Celeribacter indicus: one gene and its partner. The protein of the gene in region 2 binds, or shares a complex with, the protein of the main gene of each other region. Links are inferred from orthologs where the notes say so. Each region holds a gene or a part of one and is shown on either strand. Other genes may lie near its edges.

Region 1 (5,919 bases), 4.4 Mb from region 2 along the record:
ACACCGCGCAGCACGCGGGTCAGGCGGATGCCGGCATCCTGGGTCGGACGCCCGGTCCAGCCGCGTTCGTATTCGAGCGCGATCATGTCGAGACGCCGCGCCACGGCCTCGGCGACGCCCGCGAGATCGGCATCGGCCCGACCCGGCTCGAAGGCACCGGCCAGCGCCGCCTGTTCGACGATGTGACGCGGGTAATGCGTCGGGAAATGCTCGAGAATGCGCTTGAAGGCGCGCGCGCCCTCGACCACGCGGGCCAGATCCTGCCCGGCGATTTCCTCGCCGGTTTTCAGCCGCAGCACCGCACCTTCGACTCCCTGCTGGATGAGGTAATCCTCCAGCGCGGCCTGGTCTTTCAGATAGACCTCGGACTTGCCGCGCGAGACCTTGTAGAGCGGCGGCTGGGCGATGAAGAGATGGCCCGCCTCGATCAGTTGCGGCATCTGGCGGAAGAAGAACGTCAGCAGGAGCGTGCGGATATGCGCGCCGTCCACGTCGGCGTCGGTCATGATGACGATCTTGTGGTAGCGCAGCTTGTCGAGATTGAACTCGTCGCGCCCGATCCCGGTGCCGAGCGCCATGACGAGATTGCCGATCTCCTGGGACGAGAGCATCCGGTCGAACCGCGCGCGTTCCACGTTGAGGATCTTCCCGCGCAGCGGCAGGATCGCCTGCGTGCGCCGGTCGCGTCCGGTCTGCGCGGAGCCGCCGGCGGAGTCGCCCTCCACAAGGAAGACTTCGGTCTGGGACGGGTCTTTCTCCGAACAATCCTTCAGCTTGCCGGCAAGGAAGTTCACGTCCATCGCGGTCTTCCGCCGGGTCAGTTCACGGGCTTTGCGCGCCGCCTCGCGTGCAAGCGCGGCTTCCACGATCTTGCCCACGATCATCCGCGCTTCGTTCGGGTTCTCGTCCATCCATTCGGTGAGCTTCTCGCCGACGAGGTTCTCGACCGCCGGGCGCACCTCGGAGGAGACGAGCTTGTCCTTCGTCTGCGAGGAGAATTTCGGATCGGGCACCTTCACGGACAGCACGCAGGTCAGGCCCTCGCGCGCGTCATCGCCGGTGAAGCTGACCTTCTCCTTCTTCGCGATCCCGCTTTCCATCGCGTATTTCGTAAGCGTCCGCGTCAGCGCGCCACGAAAGCCCGCGAGATGGGTGCCGCCATCGCGCTGCGGGATGTTGTTGGTGAAGGGCAGGACGTTCTCATGATAGCTGTCGTTCCACCACATCGCGACCTCGACCCCGATCCCGTCGCGTTCGCCGGAGACGAAGATCGGCTCGGGTATCATCGGGCTCTTGGAGCGGTCGAGATACTTGACGAATTCCTTGACCCCGCCTTCGTAGAACAGTTCGGTGCGCAGAGGCTCCGCCGGGCGTTCGTCCTCGAGGATGATGCGCACGCCGGAATTGAGGAAGGCGAGCTCGCGCAGGCGCTTCTCCAGCGTCTCGAAGGAATAGTCGAGGTTGGAAAAGGTGCCCTCTGGATCGCTCGTCTTCGCGGAGGCGAGAAAGCGCACTTCGGTGCCGGTCTCATCGCCCGCGTCGCCGACGACCGCCAGATGCTCCGCCGTCTCGCCCCTGACGAACTTCGCCTTGTGCACCTTGCCGTTGCGCCAGATCGTGAGCTCGAGCCATTCGGACAGCGCGTTCACGACCGAGACACCGACGCCGTGGAGGCCGCCCGAGACCTTGTAGGAGTTCTGGTCGAACTTGCCGCCCGCATGGAGCTGGGTCATGATGACCTCGGCCGCGGAAACCCCCTCCTCCTCGTGGATATCGGTCGGAATTCCGCGCCCGTTGTCGCGCACCGAGACGGAGTTGTCGGCGTGGATTTTCACGGAGACGAAGTCCGCGTGACCGGCCAGTGCCTCGTCGATGCCGTTGTCCACGACCTCATAGACCATATGGTGCAGGCCGGAGCCGTCGTCGGTATCGCCGATATACATGCCGGGACGTTTCCGGACGGCTTCCAAGCCCTTGAGAACCTTGATGGAACTGGCGCCGTATTCGGAGGGCTGCTGCGCAGGATCGGACATGCGGAATTCCTTGTTTTTCGTTGCGCTTTTTATACGCGAGCAAGGGGCGGATGTCACGTCCGCGACACAAGATTTTGCGGCGCGCGCGGCTACGTGAACGGGATGATGAGGGCAACGAGGATGAGCAGGCTGCCGGCAGAGACGTTCATGCGCCTCAGCGCCTGCGGCGAGGACATGATCCGCCGCAGTCCGCCCACCGAGGCGCCGAGGATCAGGTTCCCGAGGAGCGGGATCAGCGCGGACACGGTACAGATCGCGAGGATATCCGGCACGCCAAGCGTCGAGAGATCGAAGAAGCCGGGCAGGAACCCCATGTAGAACAGGATCGCCTTCGGATTGCCGAGGATCGCGACGAGTCCGGCGACGAACCCCGCCCACATGCCGGGCCGGGTGAGCCGGCTGTCTGCGGCGATCTTCTTGTCGGCGTGGCGGATGAGCAGGATCCCCATCGCGAGGAACATCGCCACGGCAACCCAGCGCAGAAAGGTCAGGAATCCGGTGAATTCCGACACGATCCAGGAGACGCCGAGGATCGCGAGCAGCGACCAGAGCACGTCCCCGATCACCACGCCGAGCGCGAGCGGCCAGGCGGCGTTGAACCCGCCGGACAGCGCGCGTGCGAGCATGGCGAGCCAGACCGGGCCGGGGGTAATGAAGAGGATCAGGAGCGCAAAGGCGTAGAGCCCGAGATCGACGGCGGTGATGGTCATCTGTACTCCCTGACACTCGAGACACCCTGGTCCTCGTGCACTTCGTATGAGGCGGCGCGCGCACCCAGTTCGGCGAAGAGTTCCGGCCCGGTGCCGGTCATGAACGCCTGTGCGCCAAGGGCGCAGATCTCGTCATAGAGCGCGGCGCGGCGGTCCGCGTCAAGATGAGCGGCCACCTCGTCGAGGAGGTAAATCGGCGCTGCGCCGAAATCCTCGGCCAGCGCGCGGCCGTTGGCAAGGATGAGCGAGATCAGGAGCGCCTTTTGCTCGCCCGTCGAACATTGGTCGGCGGGCACGCCTTTGGTGGTATAGACCGCCCCGAGATCGGCGCGGTGCGGCCCGACGAGGGTGCGCCCGGCGGCAAGGTCGCGCGGCCGGGTGTCGCGCAGGGCCGCAATGAGATCCACCTCCCCCTCCGGCAGGGGCATGTCGTCTGAAGACCGCAGCGCGAGGGCCGCGGCGGGAAATGCGGTCTCTGCCCCCGCCTGAGCCCGCTCGAGCCGGTCGAGCGCGGAAAGCCGGTTCGCCATGATCGCCGCGGCGTGCCCGGCCATCTGGGCCTCGAGCGCATCATACCAATGCGCGTCGCGCACCATGTCCTTCAACAGCCTGTTGCGCTCCCGCATCGCCTTTTCATAGGCCAGAACCGCCTCGGCATGGGTCGGCTCAAAGCTCATCACCATCCGGTCGAGAAAGCGCCGGCGCCCCTCCGCCCCCTCGATCCAGAGCCGGTCCATCGAGGGCACGAGCCAGACCACGCGGGCGATCCGGCCCAGCGCGACCTGTGGCGCCACCTTGCCATCGATGCGCACGGAGCGCGACTGGCCGGGCTCGGCCCAGGTTTCGAGTTCGTGGCGCTGATGCAGGGATATGAGGTCCGCGCGGATCTTCCAGCCGAGATTTTCCGGCTTACGCGCGATCTCGTCCGGCGCGGCGCGGCGCAGCCCGCGGCCCGGCGAGAGGAGCGAAACAGCCTCGAGGATATTGGTCTTTCCCGCCCCGTTCGGCCCCCAGATGGCCACAGGCCGCCCGTCCAGCTCGAGACGCGCGGCCTTGTGGGAGCGGAAATGCGACAGGCTCAGTTCTTCGAGGAACAGCCTGCCCATCACGCCGCTCTGATCTTTTTGCTGCCGGAAATACTCACACCCGCATCGGCATCACGACATAGACTGCGGAGGTGTCGTTGCCCTCGCGCATCAGCGTCGGATCGCCGGAGGAGTTGAACAGGAAGACGGCGTTCTCGCGATCGACCTGCGAGGCGATCTCCAGGAGGTATTTCGCGTTGAACCCGATCTCCAGGCGTTCATCGCTATAGGCAACCGCAAGCTCCTCCTCCGCGGCGCCGCTGTCGGGCGCGTTCACGGAAAGCGTCAGCCTGTCGTCCTCGAGCGTCAGCTTCACCGCGCGGGAGCGCTCGGAAGAGACCGTGGCCACGCGGTCCACGGCCTTCGCGAATTCGGCGGCGTCGACTTCGAGCTTGCGCGAATTGCCCATCGGGATGACGCGCGTGTAATCGGGGAAGGTGCCGTCGATCACTTTCGAGGTAAGCGTGATCTCGGGGGTGGCGAAGCGCACCTTCGCCTCGGACACGGAGACCGCGATCTGCATCTCGTCGTCATCGAGCAGCTTGCGCAGCTCGCCCACCGTCTTGCGCGGGACGATCACGCCCGGCATGTCATCCGCCTCGGGCGGCAGGGCGGCGTCGATCCGTGCGAGCCGGTGGCCGTCGGTCGCCACGCAACGCAGCACGCGGCCGTTTTCGCCCTCCGCAACATGCATGTAGACGCCGTTGAGGTAATAGCGCGTCTCCTCCGTCGAAATCGCGAATTTCGACTTGTCGAACAGGCGGCGCAGCACCGGCGCGGGTACGGCGAAATTGCTGTCGTACTCCGCCGAGGCCATCACCGGGAAATCTTCCTTGGGCAGCGTAGCAAGGGAGAAGTTCGACCGGCCCGCCTCGACCGTCAGGCGTCCCGTCGCGCTGTCGTCGGTGAGCTGGACCATGGCCCCGTCGGGCAGCTTGCGCACGATCTCGTGGAGCGTCACGGCGGACACGGTGGTCGCCCCGGCCCGTTCGACCATGGCCGAACATTTGTCGACGACCTCGATATCCAGGTCTGTGGCACGGAAGGAGACGGTGTCGCCCTCCGCCTCGATCAGCACATTGGCGAGGATCGGTATGGTGTTGCGGCGCTCGACCACGGATTGTGCCTGACCAACGGCTTTGAGAAGCGTGCCGCGTTCGATGCTGATTTTCATACCACCCTCGTGTCTCTCCTAGGCCGGGGCGACGACCGTAGACGATCCGCCGCCAGGCGCAAGAATTCTTTGTTCCCGGACTGTGTTGGCAACCGGCGCGGTCGTCAAGAGAGGCGCGCACCGCCGAGGGCTTTTGTCCCGGTGGTGCAGCGATTGGGACTCACGTTGCCTGCGGCGCCCGTCACGCCTCGAGCGCGCGGCGCAGCAGTTCTATGTCGTCGGCGATCTGGCTGTCGGTCCCCTTCAGTTCCTCGATCCGCCGCACGCCGTGCATCACGGTCGTATGGTCGCGTCCGCCGAAGCGGCGCCCGATCTCGGGCAGAGATCGCGATGTGAGCTGCTTGGCGAGATACATCGCCACCTGGCGCGGCCGCGCGATGGAGCGCACACGCTTCGGGCCGATCATGTCGGAGAGGCGGATCGCATAATGTTCGGCAACCTTGCGCTGGATTTCCTCCACCGTGACCTTGCGGTCGGACTGCTTGAGGATGTCGGACAGGCATTCCTGCGTCAGATCGAGCGTGATCTCGCGCCCGACGAGCGAGGCGAAGGCGAACAGGCGCATGAGCGCGCCCTCGAGCACGCGCACGTTGGTGGAGATGCGATGTGCGAGGAATTCGAGCACGCCTTCCGCAAAGCGGAGGTCGGGATATTGGGCGCGGTAAGTCTCCGCCTTGGTCTGGAGCACGCCGAGGCGCAGCTCGTAATCCGTCGGGTGCAGATCGACCACGAGGCCGCATTGCAGGCGGGAGCGGATGCGGTCCTCCATATCCTTGATTTCGCCCGGCGCACGGTCGGCGGAGATGATGATCTGCTTGCCCTGGTCGACGAGCGCGTTGAACGTGTGAAAGAATTCCTCCTGCGTCGAATCCTTGCCCGCGATGAACTGCACGTCGTCCACCATGAGCACGTCAACG
Region 2 (6,049 bases):
GCGGGTAAGGCAGATGCGCACCTCCTCGATGCGCGCGGCCTTGCAGGTCACGGTGATTTCATCGGCCTCCAGACCGGGATTGGCCTTCAGGAAGGCTTCCTCCACCACCGCGGCGGGGAGCTTCACGTCGCGGTCGAGTCTGCGGAATACCTCGGGACGGGCGATGCGGGCATAAGCGGCGCGGGCGGTGTCGAAGTAGCGCTCCGCCGAAAGGCCGGAGCAGCGCCCGTGCTTCTTCCACTGATACCAGGCCGCGCCGTCCGTGCCCATGATATCGGCCATCGCCGCCGTGCGACTGCGCGAGGGGTCGCGTTCGGCGCCGTGGCAATAGGAGGGCCAGCCGGTCTCGTATTGCGGCCAGAGCCCGTGCAGCACCCAGCCGAGCGGGCGGTCGCATTGCGGCGAGCCGCGCGCTGCGCCCTCGAGTGCGCACCAGGTCGGGGACCATGAGAGCGCGAGCACGTAATAGTCGAAATCGCCCGCCTGCTCTCCCTCCGCGCGGGCCGCGCCGCTCCAGAGCAGGGCCGCGGCGACGAGGGCGGTCACGATCCGTTGACGCATTTTCTCTTTCCTCCGGCGGTTTTCGGCACTATACAGCGCCCGTGTTCCCCGACAACGAGAACCCTCCCCACCGGGGAAAGCCCTTTCAGGCGACGGGAAAGATGTATCCGGGGGCAAGACATTCTAAGGAGTGCGTCCTATGGCAAAACCGATCATGGCAAAGGCCACCGCCGTCTGGCTCGTCGACAACACGACCCTGAGTTTCAGGCAGATCGCGGATTTCTGCGGGCTGCACGAGCTCGAGGTGCAGGGCATCGCGGATGGCGATGTTGCGGGCGGTGTGCGCGGTTTCGACCCCATCGCCAACAACCAGCTCACCGCCGAGGAGATCAGGAAGGGGGAGGAGAACCCCCTTCACCGGCTCCAGCTCAAATACAACGCCGCCGCCGTGGGCGAGGAAAAGCGCCGCGGCCCGCGCTACACGCCGCTGTCGAAACGGCAGGACCGCCCGAACTCGATCCTCTGGCTCGTGAAGTTCCACCCGGAGCTGTCGGACGGCCAGATCGCCAAGCTCGTGGGCACGACGAAGCCGACGATCCAGTCGATCCGCGAACGGACCCACTGGAACATCGCGAACATGCAGCCGATCGACCCGGTCGCGCTCGGCCTGTGCAAGCAGTCCGAACTCGACGCCGCCGTGCAGAAGGCCGCGAAGAACCGCGAGGCGGGCATGACGGATGACGAGCGGCGCAAGCTGCTGTCCACCGAGGAATCGCTGGGCATGGACACGGAGCCGAAGATCCCCACCGCCATCGCGGGTCTGGAGACCTTCTCGCTCTCGGGAGATGACGACGACGACAAGGACGACACGGTGCCGGATGCGGACAGCTTCTTCAACCTGCCGGACAATGACGACGACGAGGATGAGGACGACCACCGCTGAGCCCGCCCATCGCCCGCGACATGAGAAAGCCCGGATGGAAACGTCCGGGCTTTTCGCATCTGCGCGACGGGATCAGAGGGACTTGCGGGCGGTGAGCGCGGCGGCGATGGTGCCGTCGTCGAGATAGTCGAGCTCGCCGCCGACCGGCACGCCCTGCGCCAGCGATGTCACCTTGCACCGGCCGGAAAGTTCGTCGGCGATGTAATGCGCCGTGGTCTGGCCATCCACCGTGGCGCCGAGGGCGAGGACCACCTCCCCGATCTGCTCGTCTCCCACGCGCTGCACGAGGGCGGGGATGCGGAGCTCTTCCGGCCCGACGGCGTCGAGTGCGGACAGCGTGCCGCCGAGGACGTGATAGCGTCCCCTGAACACCCCCGACCGCTCCATCGCCCAGAGGTCGGATACGTCCTCGACCACACAGATCTCGCCAGTCGCGCGGCGTTCGTCCGCACAGATGTCGCAGAGATCCGCCGTGCCGATATTGCCGCAGCGGACGCATTCGCGCGCACTGTCCGCGACATTCTGCATCGCCTGGGCAAGCGGCGCCATCAGGCGTCCGCGCTTCTGGATGAGGTGGAGGACGGCGCGCCGTGCCGAGCGCGGCCCGAGGCCGGGCAGCCGCGCCATCATGTCGATCAGGTCTTCGATGTCCTGGCGTCCGCTCACGTCGGTCTCAGAACGGCATCTTGAAGTCGGCCGGGAGGCCGAGGCCTTCGGTCAGCTTCTGCATCTCGGACTGCGCCTTTTCCTGCGCCTTCGCCTGTGCATCCTTGATCGCGGCGAGGATCAGGTCCTCGACCACCTCCTTTTCCGACGGCTGAAAGATCGACGCGTCGATGTCGAGCCCGGTAAGGTTGCCCTTCGCGGTCGCCGTGGCCTTCACGAGCCCCGCGCCGCTTTCGCCGGTCACGGTCATGGTGTCGAGCTGCTCCTGCAACTCGGCCATGTCCTTCTGCATCTGCTGTGCTTTCTTCATCATTCCGGCCATGTCGCCGAGACCGCCCAATCCTTTGAACATTCCGTCATCCTTTCCTGTGGGGAGCCGTCATTCCTCGAACGGATCCCATTCGTCCTCGACCTCCTCGAGCGCCTCGCTCGCCGCGCTGGCGGCCAGCGCGTCGGGGGTGCGGATGTCGCTGATCTTCGCGTCGGGGAAGAGCTCGAACACCTTAGCGACGATCGGGTGCTCCCGCGCCTCGGCCTCGAGCGCGAGACGCGCGGCATCCTCCACCTCGTAGATGGTCCGCGCCTCCTCAGGAGCTTCGGCGATAGTCACGATCCACCGCACGCCGGTCAGGGCGTGGAGCCGCTGGGAGAGGCGGGGGGCCAGGTCCGCGGCCGCATCCCCCCAGGGCTGGAACTCGATCCGGCCGGGGCTGTAGCGCGCGATCCGCATGTTTCTCTTCGCCTCGATGAGCAGGGTGCCTGCGCGGCTTTCCTCCAGCAGCGCGACGACCGCCTCGAAGGAGGTGTAGCGCGCCAGCGCCACGTCGGGGGCCTGCGCCGGCGCTGTCGCTGCGCCGCTCGTCATCACCGGCCCGTGGGTCACTGGCCCGCCTCCGGCCGGGGCGCCCTGCGCACTCACCGATCCGCCGCTCCGCGGCGCGCCGCCGCCGGCGGGGCCGGAGGGCGGGCGGGGCGGCGGGTTCTGCTCGTTGAGGCGGCGCACCAGATCCTCGGGCATCGGCAGCTCGGCCACATGGGTGAGCCGGATGATCGCCATCTCGGCGGCCATCATCGCGTTCGGCGCGGCGGCCACCTCCTCGAGCGCCTTCAGCAGCATTTGCCACATCCGCGACAGCACCCGCATCGGCAGCTTTTCCCCCATCGCGAGCCCGCGTGCGCGCTCGTCCGGGCCGATGGTCGGATCCTCGGCGGCATTGGGCGTGATCTTGATGACCGAAACCCAATGCGTGATCTCCGCGAGATCGCGCAGCACTGCAAGCGGATCGGCGCCATCGGCATATTGCCCGCCCAGTTCCCCGAGCGCGCCCGCGGCATCGCCCGCCATGATCATGTCGAAGAGATCGAGCACGCGGCCCCGGTCGGCAAGGCCCAGCATCGCGCGGACCTGATCGACCGTTGTCTCGCCCGCACCGTGCGAAATCGCCTGGTCGAGCAGCGAAAGCGCGTCCCGGACCGAGCCCTCGGCGGCGCGGGTGATGAGCGCGAGCGCGTCCTGGGCCACGGCACTGCCTTCCTTCGCGGCGATCGTGGAGAGGTGGTTCATCATCACCTCGGGTTCGATCCGGCGCAGGTCGAACCTCTGGCAGCGCGACAGCACCGTGACCGGAACCTTGCGGATCTCGGTCGTGGCAAAGATGAACTTTACATGCGCCGGCGGCTCTTCGAGCGTCTTGAGAAGCGCGTTGAACGCGCTCGTCGAGAGCATGTGCACCTCGTCGATGATGTAGATCTTGTACCGCGCGGAGGCAGCGCGGTAATGCACCGAGTCGATAATCTCGCGTATGTCGCCCACCCCGGTGCGCGAGGCGGCGTCCATTTCCATCACGTCGACATGACGACCCTCGGTGATCGCGACGCAGTGCTCGCACTGGCCGCAGGGTTCCGTGGTCGGTCCGCCCGTTCCATCCGGTCCGACGCAGTTCATGCCCTTGGCGATGATCCGCGCGGTGGTGGTCTTTCCGGTGCCGCGGATGCCGGTCATGATGAAGGCCTGCGCGATCCGGTCGGCGGCAAAGGCGTTCTTCAGCGTCCGCACCATCGCGTCCTGACCGATCAGGTCGGCAAAGATTTCCGGGCGATACTTGCGCGCCAGAACCTTGTAGCCGGTGTTCGTGTCGGACATGCGGTGGCCTCCTTCGTTCGCGCTGTAAGGTAAGGGCGGGGAGGCCCCCCCGCAACCTCATTCGCCGCGTCTTGCGCTCTTTGCCTTCTTCGCGGATTTCACCGTCTTGGAGAACTTGCGTCCGCGGTCGCGCGCCTCGGCAATGGTCTCCGTGTTGCGGGCGTCTTCCTCGAGGAGTTTGCGCCAGCGTTCGACCCGCTCGGGGTCCAGCTCGCCCGCCTCCACGGCGGCGCGCACCGCGCAACCGGGCTCCCCGCGATGCCGGCAGTCGGAGAATTTGCACATCGCGGCCAGCTCGGTGATGTCCTCGAACAGTGTCGCAATGCCTTCGGAGGCATCGTGCAGCGCAAGCTCGCGCATCCCCGGCGTGTCGATCAGCCAGCCGCCCGCGTGCATCCGGTGCATCGAGCGCGCGGTGGTGGTGTGCCGGCCCTTGGCGTCGTCCTCGCGGATCTCCCCCACCTCGATCTCCTCGCCCGTCAGCCCGCGCGCCAGCGTCGACTTGCCGACGCCCGAGGAGCCGACGAGCGCGATGGTCTGCCCCCTGCCGCAATAGCGTTCGAGCCGGGCGATGTCCTCGGCGTCCTTCGCGTTCACCAGCATCACCTCGGCACCTTCATAGATGGATTTCGCCCGCGTCTCGTAATCTTCGGCCGGCATCTCCTCCGGCCTGTCCTTCCTGGTGATGACGATGACCGGCACCGCCTCCGCGTCGAGGGCGATGGCGAGATAGCGTTCGAGCCGGGCCTCGTTGAAATCCTGGTTGCAGGAGGTGGTGATGAACAGCGTATCGATATTGGCCGCGATGAGCTGTGCCTGCGCCGCGATCCCCGCGGCCTTGCGCGAGATGAGCGTCTTGCGCTCCAGAAGGCGGATGAGCCGGGTGCCGTCGGTGAGGGCGAAATCGCCCACGGCCATGTCCGTGGCGACATGATCGCCGGTCAGCGCGATTTCCACGCGCTCGAGCGCAGGGGTGAGGGCGACGACGGAGCGGCGGCGCACTTCGGACAGGCGCACGGGGGTCAGCGTCCCGATCTCTTCGAGGTCGAGCTGGCCGTTGAAGAACTGGGACCAGCCCAGATCGGTGAGATCGGTCGTCATTCATGTCCCGCTGTCAGAAGGGTTGGCCTATATTGCCGCCTGCGGGCATAAGAACAAGACCCGAACGGCGGCGCAGCGCGGAACAGTGGCACGAAGGGGAAGGGTGAGAGGCTGGACAACGACCCAAGCGGGACTCGTTACGGCTGCTTCCTTCCGGACCTGACCGGGTTGGCGAGGTGCTCGCCCGCGCCAACCTCTCGAGGGGTTACATAGTCGCGACGGACCGGGAACGCAAGTCCCGGCCCGCGCTGGTCTGCGCTCAGCCCTGGGGACGCTCCGCCCAGCCCGCGAAGATCTTCTCGAGCCCGACCACGATGTAGTAGAGCACGATCCCGAGGAAGGCGAGGGCGATCAGCACCGCGAACATCAGCGGGTAGTCGGCGTTGATCTTCCCCGAATCGAACAGATGGCCGAGTCCGCGCCCGTGCGGCTCCACGATCTCCATGAGGTTCGTGCCGATGAAGGCGAGCGTCACCGACACTTTCAGCGCCCCGAAGAATTCCGGCAGCGTCTTCGGCAGGGCGATCTTCCAGAAGATCGTCCATTTCGACGCGCCGAGGGAACGCAGGATATCGCGATATTCCGGCTCCAGCGTCGACAGCCCGATGGCGACCGCGACGGAGATCGGGAAGAACGAGATCATGAAGGCGATCAGCACCGTGTTCAGGTCGTGCTGGCCGATCAGGATCAGCGCG

What was found.
Region 1: the proteins of P73_RS21240 (region 2) and dnaN are in contact, whole or in part, in a cryo-EM structure (PDB 8GIZ), measured with the Escherichia coli proteins. The link is inferred for Celeribacter indicus from one-to-one orthologs.

Annotation. Positions count from the first base shown.
Region 1 is NZ_CP004393.1:645-6,563, reverse strand. Bases 2,944-5,758 are described here. They hold dnaN (DNA polymerase III subunit beta), read right to left. Parts: upstream 5,003-5,758; coding sequence 3,884-5,002; downstream 2,944-3,883. Other genes in these bases: dnaA (chromosomal replication initiator protein DnaA), read right to left, coding at 5,184-5,758; recF (DNA replication/repair protein RecF), read right to left, coding at 2,944-3,849. Outside these bases: gyrB (DNA topoisomerase (ATP-hydrolyzing) subunit B), read right to left, coding at 1-2,033; P73_RS00020 (LysE family translocator), read right to left, coding at 2,123-2,743; more of recF, read right to left, coding at 2,740-2,943; more of dnaA, read right to left, coding at 5,759-5,919. UniProt on the Escherichia coli protein: Confers DNA tethering and processivity to DNA polymerases and other proteins. Acts as a clamp, forming a ring around DNA (a reaction catalyzed by the clamp-loading complex) which diffuses in an ATP-independent manner freely and bidirectionally along dsDNA.
Region 2 is NZ_CP004393.1:4,353,506-4,359,554, reverse strand. Bases 1,872-4,816 are described here. They hold P73_RS21240 (DNA polymerase III subunit gamma/tau), read right to left. Parts: upstream 4,254-4,816; coding sequence 2,490-4,253; downstream 1,872-2,489. Other genes in these bases: rsgA (ribosome small subunit-dependent GTPase A), read right to left, coding at 4,311-4,816; P73_RS21245 (YbaB/EbfC family nucleoid-associated protein), read right to left, coding at 2,118-2,462; recR (recombination mediator RecR), read right to left, coding at 1,872-2,074. Outside these bases: P73_RS21260 (ribonuclease T2 family protein), read right to left, coding at 1-561; P73_RS21255 (DUF1013 domain-containing protein), read left to right, coding at 701-1,444; more of recR, read right to left, coding at 1,517-1,871; more of rsgA, read right to left, coding at 4,817-5,354; P73_RS21230 (ABC transporter permease), read right to left, coding at 5,614-6,049. UniProt on the Escherichia coli protein: Part of the beta sliding clamp loading complex, which hydrolyzes ATP to load the beta clamp onto primed DNA to form the DNA replication pre-initiation complex.